One region of the Sinorhizobium sp. genome, then DNA from elsewhere that is predicted to be linked to it. Evidence: predicted binding sites of a transcription regulator. Region 1 holds the regulator's gene; the other holds the start of a gene.
What was found. The regulator LexA, encoded in region 1, represses DNA repair genes until DNA is damaged. The targets are predictions, from matches to a motif close to TGTTCNNNNTGTGTTCNG.
Positions count from the first base shown of each region.

Region 2: the regulator LexA is predicted to act here: its motif matches at 1,900-1,917, upstream of AC5J09_RS03960 (ATP-dependent helicase).

Region 1 covers NZ_JCACWC010000003.1:1,714,947-1,719,357, reverse strand. Annotated here, with positions in the region: gene AC5J09_RS20300 (hypothetical protein) at 1-638, opposite strand, end outside; partial or broken gene AC5J09_RS20295 (transposase domain-containing protein) at 701-973, opposite strand; gene AC5J09_RS20290 (hypothetical protein) at 972-1,196, shown strand; tRNA gene AC5J09_RS20285 (tRNA-Cys) at 1,339-1,412, opposite strand; gene lexA (transcriptional repressor LexA) at 1,631-2,347, opposite strand; gene AC5J09_RS20275 (hypothetical protein) at 2,568-2,732, opposite strand; tRNA gene AC5J09_RS20270 (tRNA-Ala) at 2,927-3,002, opposite strand; tRNA gene AC5J09_RS20265 (tRNA-Ser) at 3,270-3,359, opposite strand; gene AC5J09_RS20260 (hypothetical protein) at 3,554-3,766, opposite strand; gene AC5J09_RS20255 (septal ring lytic transglycosylase RlpA family protein) at 4,217-4,411, shown strand, end outside.
Region 2 covers NZ_JCACWC010000001.1:812,640-817,050, forward strand. Annotated here, with positions in the region: gene AC5J09_RS03960 (ATP-dependent helicase) at 1-1,856, opposite strand, end outside; gene AC5J09_RS03965 (glutathione S-transferase family protein) at 2,007-2,657, opposite strand; gene AC5J09_RS03970 (aminoglycoside adenylyltransferase domain-containing protein) at 2,821-3,597, opposite strand; gene AC5J09_RS03975 (aldo/keto reductase) at 3,785-4,411, opposite strand, start outside.

The DNA of each region.
Region 1 (4,411 bases):
TTGGATAAGGTCTCGAAGGCGACGGCGTAGCGTTTCCTCAAGCCTGGGGCGCGAAGATTATTTTCCAAGACGGAGAGTGCGTCGGCGCGGTTCCCATGGGAGACCATCTGCGCTGCGGCCAAAAACAGGTACCAATGCCGTTGCTTGAGCATTCGCTCATCGCCCCGTTCGTAAATCTTGATCAAGTCATGTGGAGTTCGGATCTCATCAAGAAATGGGGCTGGCCATCGTTCAATAAAGGCAACAATCTCACGAATACGCGCCTTCATTTGATCACTGCCGCTTGCAAACCATCTGACGTGTTGCTCCTTTGGTGCAGTGAACTCAATTGGCTGGCTCACGATGATTTCTGGCGCATCCGCCAAAAGAGATTTGTTGCCCGCCACCAGTTCTAGCGTCGCCTTGGTTACAGATCTCATGCCAAGCCGCATGGCCGGGTGAAGGTGCATTTCTTCGTCCGGCTGATACGTGGGGAAGCAATCCGCTGCGAAAACGATGTCCTGCTCGGCTTCCTCCAGGATTCGCATGTAGGTAAACGAACCCTCTCGTCGTTCGAAGCCCAAGAGCGCCAGTCTTTCGTCGCCGACGGAGTTTAGCGCCGCAAGCAGGTCAGCTTTAATCTCTTTTTGGGTCCGCACCGTGTTTCCCTTTAACTTCCAATCACCGTCTCACAGGGCCGCAGGTCAGGCAGCTTGATCTCTTCGTCTTGACCGGCGTTAGCCTCCAACTCCTCGAGCTGCAACTCCATCTGTTCGAGAAGCCTGGCCTTGCGCTCCGAGCGGCTGCCATGGATGTCGCGCTTCAGCTTCTCGATCTCGAGCCGGAGCCGGGCAATCAGTGCATCCGAGTGCGAGTTCACCGCCTGAGCCCGAGCGGCAACGGCTTCCGCCCCACGTCGTGCCGCGCGTTTTGCGAGGATCATCGCGTGCGCACTGGTGAGGTCGTCGGCAAGCTGATCGGCCGCATCGGTCATGACGGCATGGAATCATATTCGCTCCCGCCGTGCCAGCGGTTTTGCTCATCCGGCCGACGTCGACGCCAGGTTTTTTTGCGGCATTCGCCAGTCGCCAGTCGATGCCTTCGATCAGATAGCCGAGCTGCGCCGGCCTGATCACGGCCGTGCCATCGGCCGGGCGGTTTCCAAACGAAAGCCGACCAAGCGCAAGGCAAAGAAAAATGACCCGCCGGTCTTGTAGAACGATGTTGCACGGATTTGCCGAGTGTGCCGGGAAGCCGTTGAAAATCAAGGGAATCCAGTTGCAACGAGATGCGACATCCGCATTCGCACAACACGAAGCTCTTTGCCACTTATCGCTTTGATATCATTGTGGAAAATTTTGGAGGCCTCGCCCGGAATTGAACCGGGGTACAAGGATTTGCAGTCCTCTGCGTCACCACTCCGCCACGAGGCCTCTACGATTTGCGATTTTTCAAATCGTGGCGCGGATTTAGAATGATTGCCCGCAATCCGCAAGAGGGTACATTTGGAATAGGGTCTTTTTTATTCTGTATAATATAGCTTCGGTTCTGTGGAGGCGTGGCCATAGCGCCCCAAGGCGCAATGCCCCCACTTCTAACGCGTTGAAATTGCGTACTTCCGTGAGAAACGCCTGCACACCTCGTCGGGAGGCTAGTGGTACCGCCGGATGAGGCCGACAAGCCTGCCTTGGATCTTGACCCGATCCGGACCGAATATCCGTGTCTCGTAAGCCGGATTGGCGGCTTCGAGCGCAATAGAGGCGCCCTTGCGACGGAAACGCTTCAGAGTTGCTTCCTCGTCGTCGATCAGGGCGACGACGATATCCCCGGGGGTGGCAGTGCTTCCGTTCCGGATGATCACCGTATCGCCATCGAGGATGCCGGCCTCGATCATCGAATCACCCTTGATCTCGAGAGCGTAGTGCTCGCCGCTGCCGATCATTTCGACCGGTACGGAAATATCGTGCATGTTGTTCTGGATTGCGGAAATCGGCACGCCGGCGGCAATGCGGCCCATGACCGGGACAGCGACCGACGCGATCTCGGCCGGGGGCGCCGGTTTCGGTGCGGGGGGCGGGGCCGCAGGCTTGCCCAGACTGCCTTCGATCACGCTCGGCGAAAAGCCGCGGCGGACCTGCGAAGCGCCGGCATATGCCTCCGGCAGCTTGATGACTTCGAGGGCCCGCGCGCGATTCGGTAGCCGGCGAATGAACCCGCGCTCTTCGAGTGCGGTGATCAGACGATGGATGCCCGATTTGGAGGCAAGGTCCAGGGCATCTTTCATCTCGTCGAAGGACGGCGGAACCCCGGATTCCTTCATTCGTTCATGAATGAACAGAAGCAATTCCTGTTGCTTGCGGGTCAGCATGGCGTCACTCCAGAATCGCGAAACAAATCAAGAACAGAAACTATCTGTTCCATATGTGTTCCGCAAGTGCCTAAAATTCCGTGAATACCGCTTGCTGCTGAATGCCTGCCCGCTTCTCATGCGGCGTGCGATGGCGATCGCTCGGAATCTGGGGGCAGGGGCGATACGCTCTCGCATGTTTGGCTTACAGCGGCCGGCCCAGTCGCTCGCCTATGCCATGCTAATAGGCAAGGCGCAGTCCGCCCGGCGTAAGAACGTCGAATTCAGGCTCGGGATAGGGCCCGTACCACTGAGTATAGGTCGTGTTGGTCGAGCCTGTGCTGGCGCACCCCGAAAGGGCGAAGAGGGAAAAAATTACGGCTGCCACCAAAGATTTAACAGGCATGTTTTTCTCCACTCGCGGGAGTTGCCCAGACCTCGAACGGGTCAGACTAAAACTTTCTCTCAAATCAGCTTTTTTGGCAAGCGCAGCCGAGCCGCGGCATCGCCCGGGCTCTGCAACCTGACGTCCGGCATCGGTGGATGTTAGCTCAGGTAAGATCCGTTACCTGGGTCTCCGGGCTGGACAAAAGAGGGGAATGGTGGAGTCGAAGGGAGTCGAACCCTCGACCTCCGCAGTGCGATTGCGGCGCTCTCCCAACTGAGCTACGACCCCACTGGTCACCCATTGTATAAGATTTTTCGGCCCCGCGCGCCAGTGCATTCCGTTTGCCGGCTTCACCCTTGCCGCCCGGTAGGGCACGCTGCAATTCACCCACCCGAATATCGCCCCTTCGCGATGGAGTCCCAAGCAGCTTCTTCCGCTCCGGCAGGTGACGCAGAGCGTCGGAAGGGCAGGGCAGCCACGAGCCTTGCGGCTGGGGAAGACGGCCATCAGTGACGAGAAGCTGGGAATTCCGGCGTGCCCGGATCAACTCCGAAATGGCGGAAGAGGTGGGATTCGAACCCACGGTACGCTTTCACGCACGCCGGTTTTCAAGACCGGTGCCTTAAACCGCTCGGCCACTCTTCCAGGTGATTGCGGAGCTTCGTGAAATTCGTTTCCGAGTTCTCGATAAACCGGCGATCGCTACCGGGTTTGCTGCCCATTCACCAACGGCTGGCTTTTTAGCAGCTTTGATCACAGCGTCAACTTGCTCCGGAGCATTTGCTTGCATTCGAGGCGTGCCGCGCCGCATACGCCCGTGGCACGGTTGTGGGCCATCGTCACGGGCGCCGTCCGCTGTCCGGCGCCGCAGTCGGACTTTCGTCGCCTGCCCGGGCGACGTAGGCCGCGACATCCCGACTTCTGCCGTCCAGGAGCGCCGCTCCGGCAAGCAGATAAACGGCAATCGCCAACATCGACAGGAGCATTATGCCTAGGGGGAGGCCGGTTGCCGCCCGTCGCTCCGGCGGCCCATAATCGTATCTGTCGTCCATTGCGAGATCCTCTCGGACTTGGGCCGGAGCACGGGCACCACGCCAACCGGGGACGGAGCCTCAGAGTTGCACCGACGGGAAGCTTCGGCCAGCTCTGAGGCCGCCGCACCCCGCGGCCGACGAGCCACGCGGGTGCTTATTGCGATATGTATCGGCAGGGAAACCCGGCAACGGGTTTCGGACCTTTGGCGCGCTCTATCGGACCATGGTCCAGCGACTCATTTACGTTTCGTAAACCATAGCGAGCGTTTTTTTGCCTCCGTTCGTCCTCCGGTTCGCAATTTCGCCTTGTTGTTGTCATGATTGTTCGACTGTTCCGTTTCGGGACGGCGAAATTCTCGCGGGGGGAACTACTGCACGATTGCGACGATCGTTGCGCGTTCGGTCGGATGCGCGAGCGCTGCAGGAGCGGATTTCGGGTGCGGCTTTGCGAATGATCTTGTGGGACAGATGACATCCAATAACGGTGCGGCATATCTTGTGAGGGGGCTCCGTCTCGCAGCGGTTCCGTTGCTTTGCGCGGTGCTTGCGGCCTGCGGGTCGACGTCGAGCGTCAAGAAGACCAAGTCGCGGAGCAAGGAATACTTCGCCGAGTCCGTCTATGGCGTCAAAGCCAGCCCCAGAGTCGCTACCGGAAACAACATT
Region 2 (4,411 bases), on a different contig from region 1:
AGCGTCAAACTGTCCTTGGCGCGCGTCATGCCGACATAGAGAAGTCGCCGCTCCTCTTCCAGCTCGTGGCTGGTGCCTGTGGCCAGATCTGACGGAATGCAACCGTCGACGACGTTGAGCATGAAGACGGAGCGCCATTCCTGCCCCTTGGCCGAATGGATGGTCGACAGGATCAGATAGTCCTCGTCGAGCAGCGGTACGCCGGCCTGGTCGCTCGTCGCGTCCGGCGGATCGAGCGTCAGCTCGGTGAGAAAGCGCTCGCGGCTCTGATAGCCGGCGGCGATCTGCTCGAGTTGCACGAGGTCGGCCCGGCGCGTTTCGGCATCCTCGTGTAGTCGTTCGAGATGGGGTTCGTACCATATCCGCGCAATCTCGATTTCCATCGGCCATGCGGGTTTGCGCAGGGCCTGCAGCAGCTCGACCAGGGACAGCCAGTCCGAGCCGCTCCTCGGCGGAGCGGGGACTTCCCCAAGCGCCATCAACGGCTCGGGGTCGGTTGCGATCGTGTCCAGGATCTTGCCTGCGGTCTGCGGGCCGACGCCCGGCAGCATCTGCAGGAGCCGGAAGCCTGCGACGCGGTCACGCGGGTTCTGTGCAAAGCGCAGCACAGCCAGCATGTCCTTGACGTGAGCGCTGTCGAGGAACTTCAGACCTCCGAACTTTACGAAGGGGATGTTGCGGCGGGTCAGTTCCACCTCGAGGGGGCCGCTGTGGCTCGAGGTGCGGAAGAGGACGGCCTGCTGTTTGAGGAGCATTCCGGATTCGCGATTGGCAAGCACCTGCTCGACGATGCAGTTCGCCTGATCGGCCTCGTCCCTCACCGTCAGCAGCTTCGGACGTTCAGCCGACTCGCGATCCGTCCAGAGGTTCTTGGTGAAGCGTTCCCGGGCCAGATCGATGACCCCGTTGGCGGCCGCGAGGATCGGCTGGGTCGAACGGTAGTTGCGGTCGAGGGTGACGATCTCGGCCGGCGGCGAGAACTGCTTCGGAAAATCCAGAATGTTGCGGACCGTCGCCGCCCGGAACGAGTAGATCGACTGCGCGTCGTCGCCGACGACCGTCAGGCCGCGCCCGCCGGGCTTCAGGGCCAGCAGCACTGAGGACTGGAGTCTGTTGGTATCCTGATATTCGTCGACGAGGACATGGTCGAAGCGGTTGCCGATATCGTCGGCCAGGGAGGGATCGCTGACCATCTGCGCCCAATAGAGAAGCAGGTCGTCGTAGTCGAGGACGTTCTGCGCCTGCTTGGCCTCGACGTAGACGGCAAACAGTTCCTTCAACTGCTGTTCCCAGCCGGACACCCACGGGTACCAAGTGCGGAGCACTTCATTCAGCGGCATTTCCGCGTTCACTGCCCGCGAATAGATCGCCAGGCAGGTGCCCTTGGCCGGAAACCGGCTTTCCATCTTCGAGAAGCCGAGTTCGTGCCGCATGAGGTTGATCAGGTCGGCGCTGTCCTCGCGGTCGTGAATGGTGAACTCCGCATTCAGCCCGATCTGTTCGGCATAGATTCTCAGCAGCCGTGCCCCAATACCGTGAAATGTGCCCGCCCACGAAAGAGCGTCGGTCGTCGTTGCGGAACTGGGACCGAGCACCTGCGCGCAGATGCGCCCGACGCGGCGCGACATCTCGGCCGCGGCCCTTCGCGAAAAGGTCATCAGCAGAATGCGGCGCGGATCGGCCCCGTTGACGATCAGGTGAGCAACACGATGAGCCAAGGTGTTGGTCTTCCCGGAGCCCGCGCCGGCGATGATCAAAAGCGGGCCTGCCTGGGCGTCTTCTCCTGCTCCGATACCATATTCGACGGCGCAGCGCTGTCTATCGTTCAGTTTCTCCAGATACGCCGCCGTCGCCATTTACTTTCCCTCGATGAGCTCTTTGATATCCGGCCGCGGCCTTAAGAACGGAGGGGGAACATACAAGCCCGAACGGCCGTTGGAAAGTGGGACGTCCCGGATTCGCTCGGACGTTGCCGCTTGTAATCAATCGACCGGCGCGGACCTTTGTCAGCCGGTCGGTGCGGCGGTGAAAACCGCCAGCTGAGCGTCGAAAGCGCGTTTGTATGCGGGCCGCGCTTTGCCGCGGGCCACATAGGCGCAGAGGTTCGGATATTCCTCCAGTATCCCCGATCCTTCCAATCTCCGCAGCACCGTCACCATCAGGAGGTCAGCGGCGCTGAACGCTCCGTCGATCCAGTCCGCATTGCCCAGACGGCCGGAAAGTTCGCCCAGCCGCCTGCGGATGCGTTCATCGATGAAGGGCAGACGCCGCTCGTACCAGGTCTCGTCGCCTTCCAGATACTCGGCGACCTCGCGATCGACGATCGGCGGCTCCACCGTGTTGAGCGCGGCAAACATCCATGTGATCGCGCGCGCCCGGGCATGGGCATCGTCCGGCAGCAGGCCCGCATGGCGCTCAGCGATATGGAACACGATCGCCCCCGACTCGAACAAAGCGAGATCGCCTTCTTCATAGGTCGGAATCTGCCCGAATGGATGAAGCGCGAGATGCGCGGGTTCCTTCATCGCCTTGAACGAAAGAAGACGAACGTGGTAAGGCTGGCCCACTTCTTCGAGCGCCCAGCGAACGCGCATGTCACGCGCCATCCCCTGGCCGCCATCGGGCGACCGCTCAAAGGCGGTAATGGTAATAGTCATGCTGCTCTCCATCGCTTGTCCGTCTTGAAGACGACCGGCTGAACGCGATTCCGACACTCCTTGCGCGAGATAATCCTCGCGGCCGATTCAGATACAGCACGATGGTGCGTTCCTGCCGTTGCTAAGCGGAAGACGGCTTCCTGGCAGCTTCCGCCCCAAAGCGTCATAGGAGTTCCGAGACCCGCTGGCGCAGAAATGCTGCCGTCCGCTCGGAAGCAGTCTGCCGATCTTGCCAGTCGTCCTTGACCTTGCCCAGATAGGCCTCACCCGCGTAGATCAGCATATCAGCTTCCTCGTCCGGCATCTGGCTTGCTGCCCATGTCGCTGCAGCATCCTTGGTGATGAAGTCACCGGTGGCCGATGTACGCCACATGCGCGCAAGGGTTAGCAACACGTTCCGCTCGTCCCCCTGTAAACTGTCGCCCAATGAGGGGAGTGCATCGCGCATTGCGCGGCGAATTTGTTCCGGCGGAAGCGAGGGCAGAAGCTCCATTGCATCGGGGCCGAACAGTGGAACGGCCTCTTGTCGCGCCTGGGCCAGCACAAGCGTGTTTTCCGGGTCGGACACAGGTAGGGGGAGACCTCCGCATTCAAAGGTGTCCCGCAGCCATTCGCCATAGATGAATTCAGCCCGAGCAGGAAAATTCGGTGCGGCGATATCTGCCCGCAGAAACACCATCAGTTCGATGCAGCGGGGCGCCCCGACCAGACGGGGATGGCGGCCGGACATTCGCAGCAAAGCCGCCAGAAGATCGCGACGCTGTTCGTCAGCCATGGGGCAGTCGACGATCGCGAGGAGGTCGACGTCACTCTGCGGTCGCAAGCCACCCGACACTGCCGATCCATGCAGATAAACCGCAAGGAGCGCGTCTCGAAGGATGCTGCGGATGGTTTCTGTCGCTGCCAGTGCCTCGTCAATCTGTTGTCTGTCCGCTCGCATGGCTCGGCTCGATTTGCATGAGTACTAACAGGAGAAAGTGCGTACCGGCTTCCCGTGCGGAAATGCGCAGTTTCAGAGTGTTAGAGCGTTTCACTGGTCCAATGAACAGTGAAACGCGCTAGAATATTGCAACGAGCGTATCAAGCTCTTGAACCGATACAAGGCAGCTTTTAGTGCGAGCGGACCTTCAGGCAGCGCTCGACTGGCCCGGGTCGCCATCTCGCAGCCACCGGACGTCACCTGGGGAAAGCGCAATTGAGAAAGCGTCGAGGCTGTGGTTGAGCTCGGAAAGCGAGCGCGGGCCGATCAGCGGGATGACACGGCCCTTCTGCGCCAGAACATAGGCGAGCGCTATTTGAATCGGGTCCTTGCCGAGCTTGCGCCCGAGTGCGATCGCCCGGTCCCGCCGAGCGAAGTTGCTTTCGGAATACCAGGAGCGGGCAAGTTCCGAATCGTCCCGCTTGCCGCGGCCCGCGCGGTCGGTGAAGAAGCCGCGCGCCTGGCTCGACCAAGCGAAATTGGTGACGCCTTTCTCCTCCAGCCAGTGCATCCAGGCGTCGTCCGAGGACGAAATGCAGCCGGCCCAGACCGGCTCGACCATCTCGGCCAGTGAGAAATTGTTGGAAAGCACGCTCGGTTTCGTCTTGCCGGTACGCTCGGCATAGGCGATTGCCTCATCGAAGCGTTCGCGCGTCCAGTTCGAGCCGCCGAAGGGACCTCGGATCCGTTCGGCCTTCACCTCCGCGTCCATGGCGTCGACGAACTCGCCCACGGGGATGTCCGGACTGTCGCGGTGCATGAAATAGATGTCGAC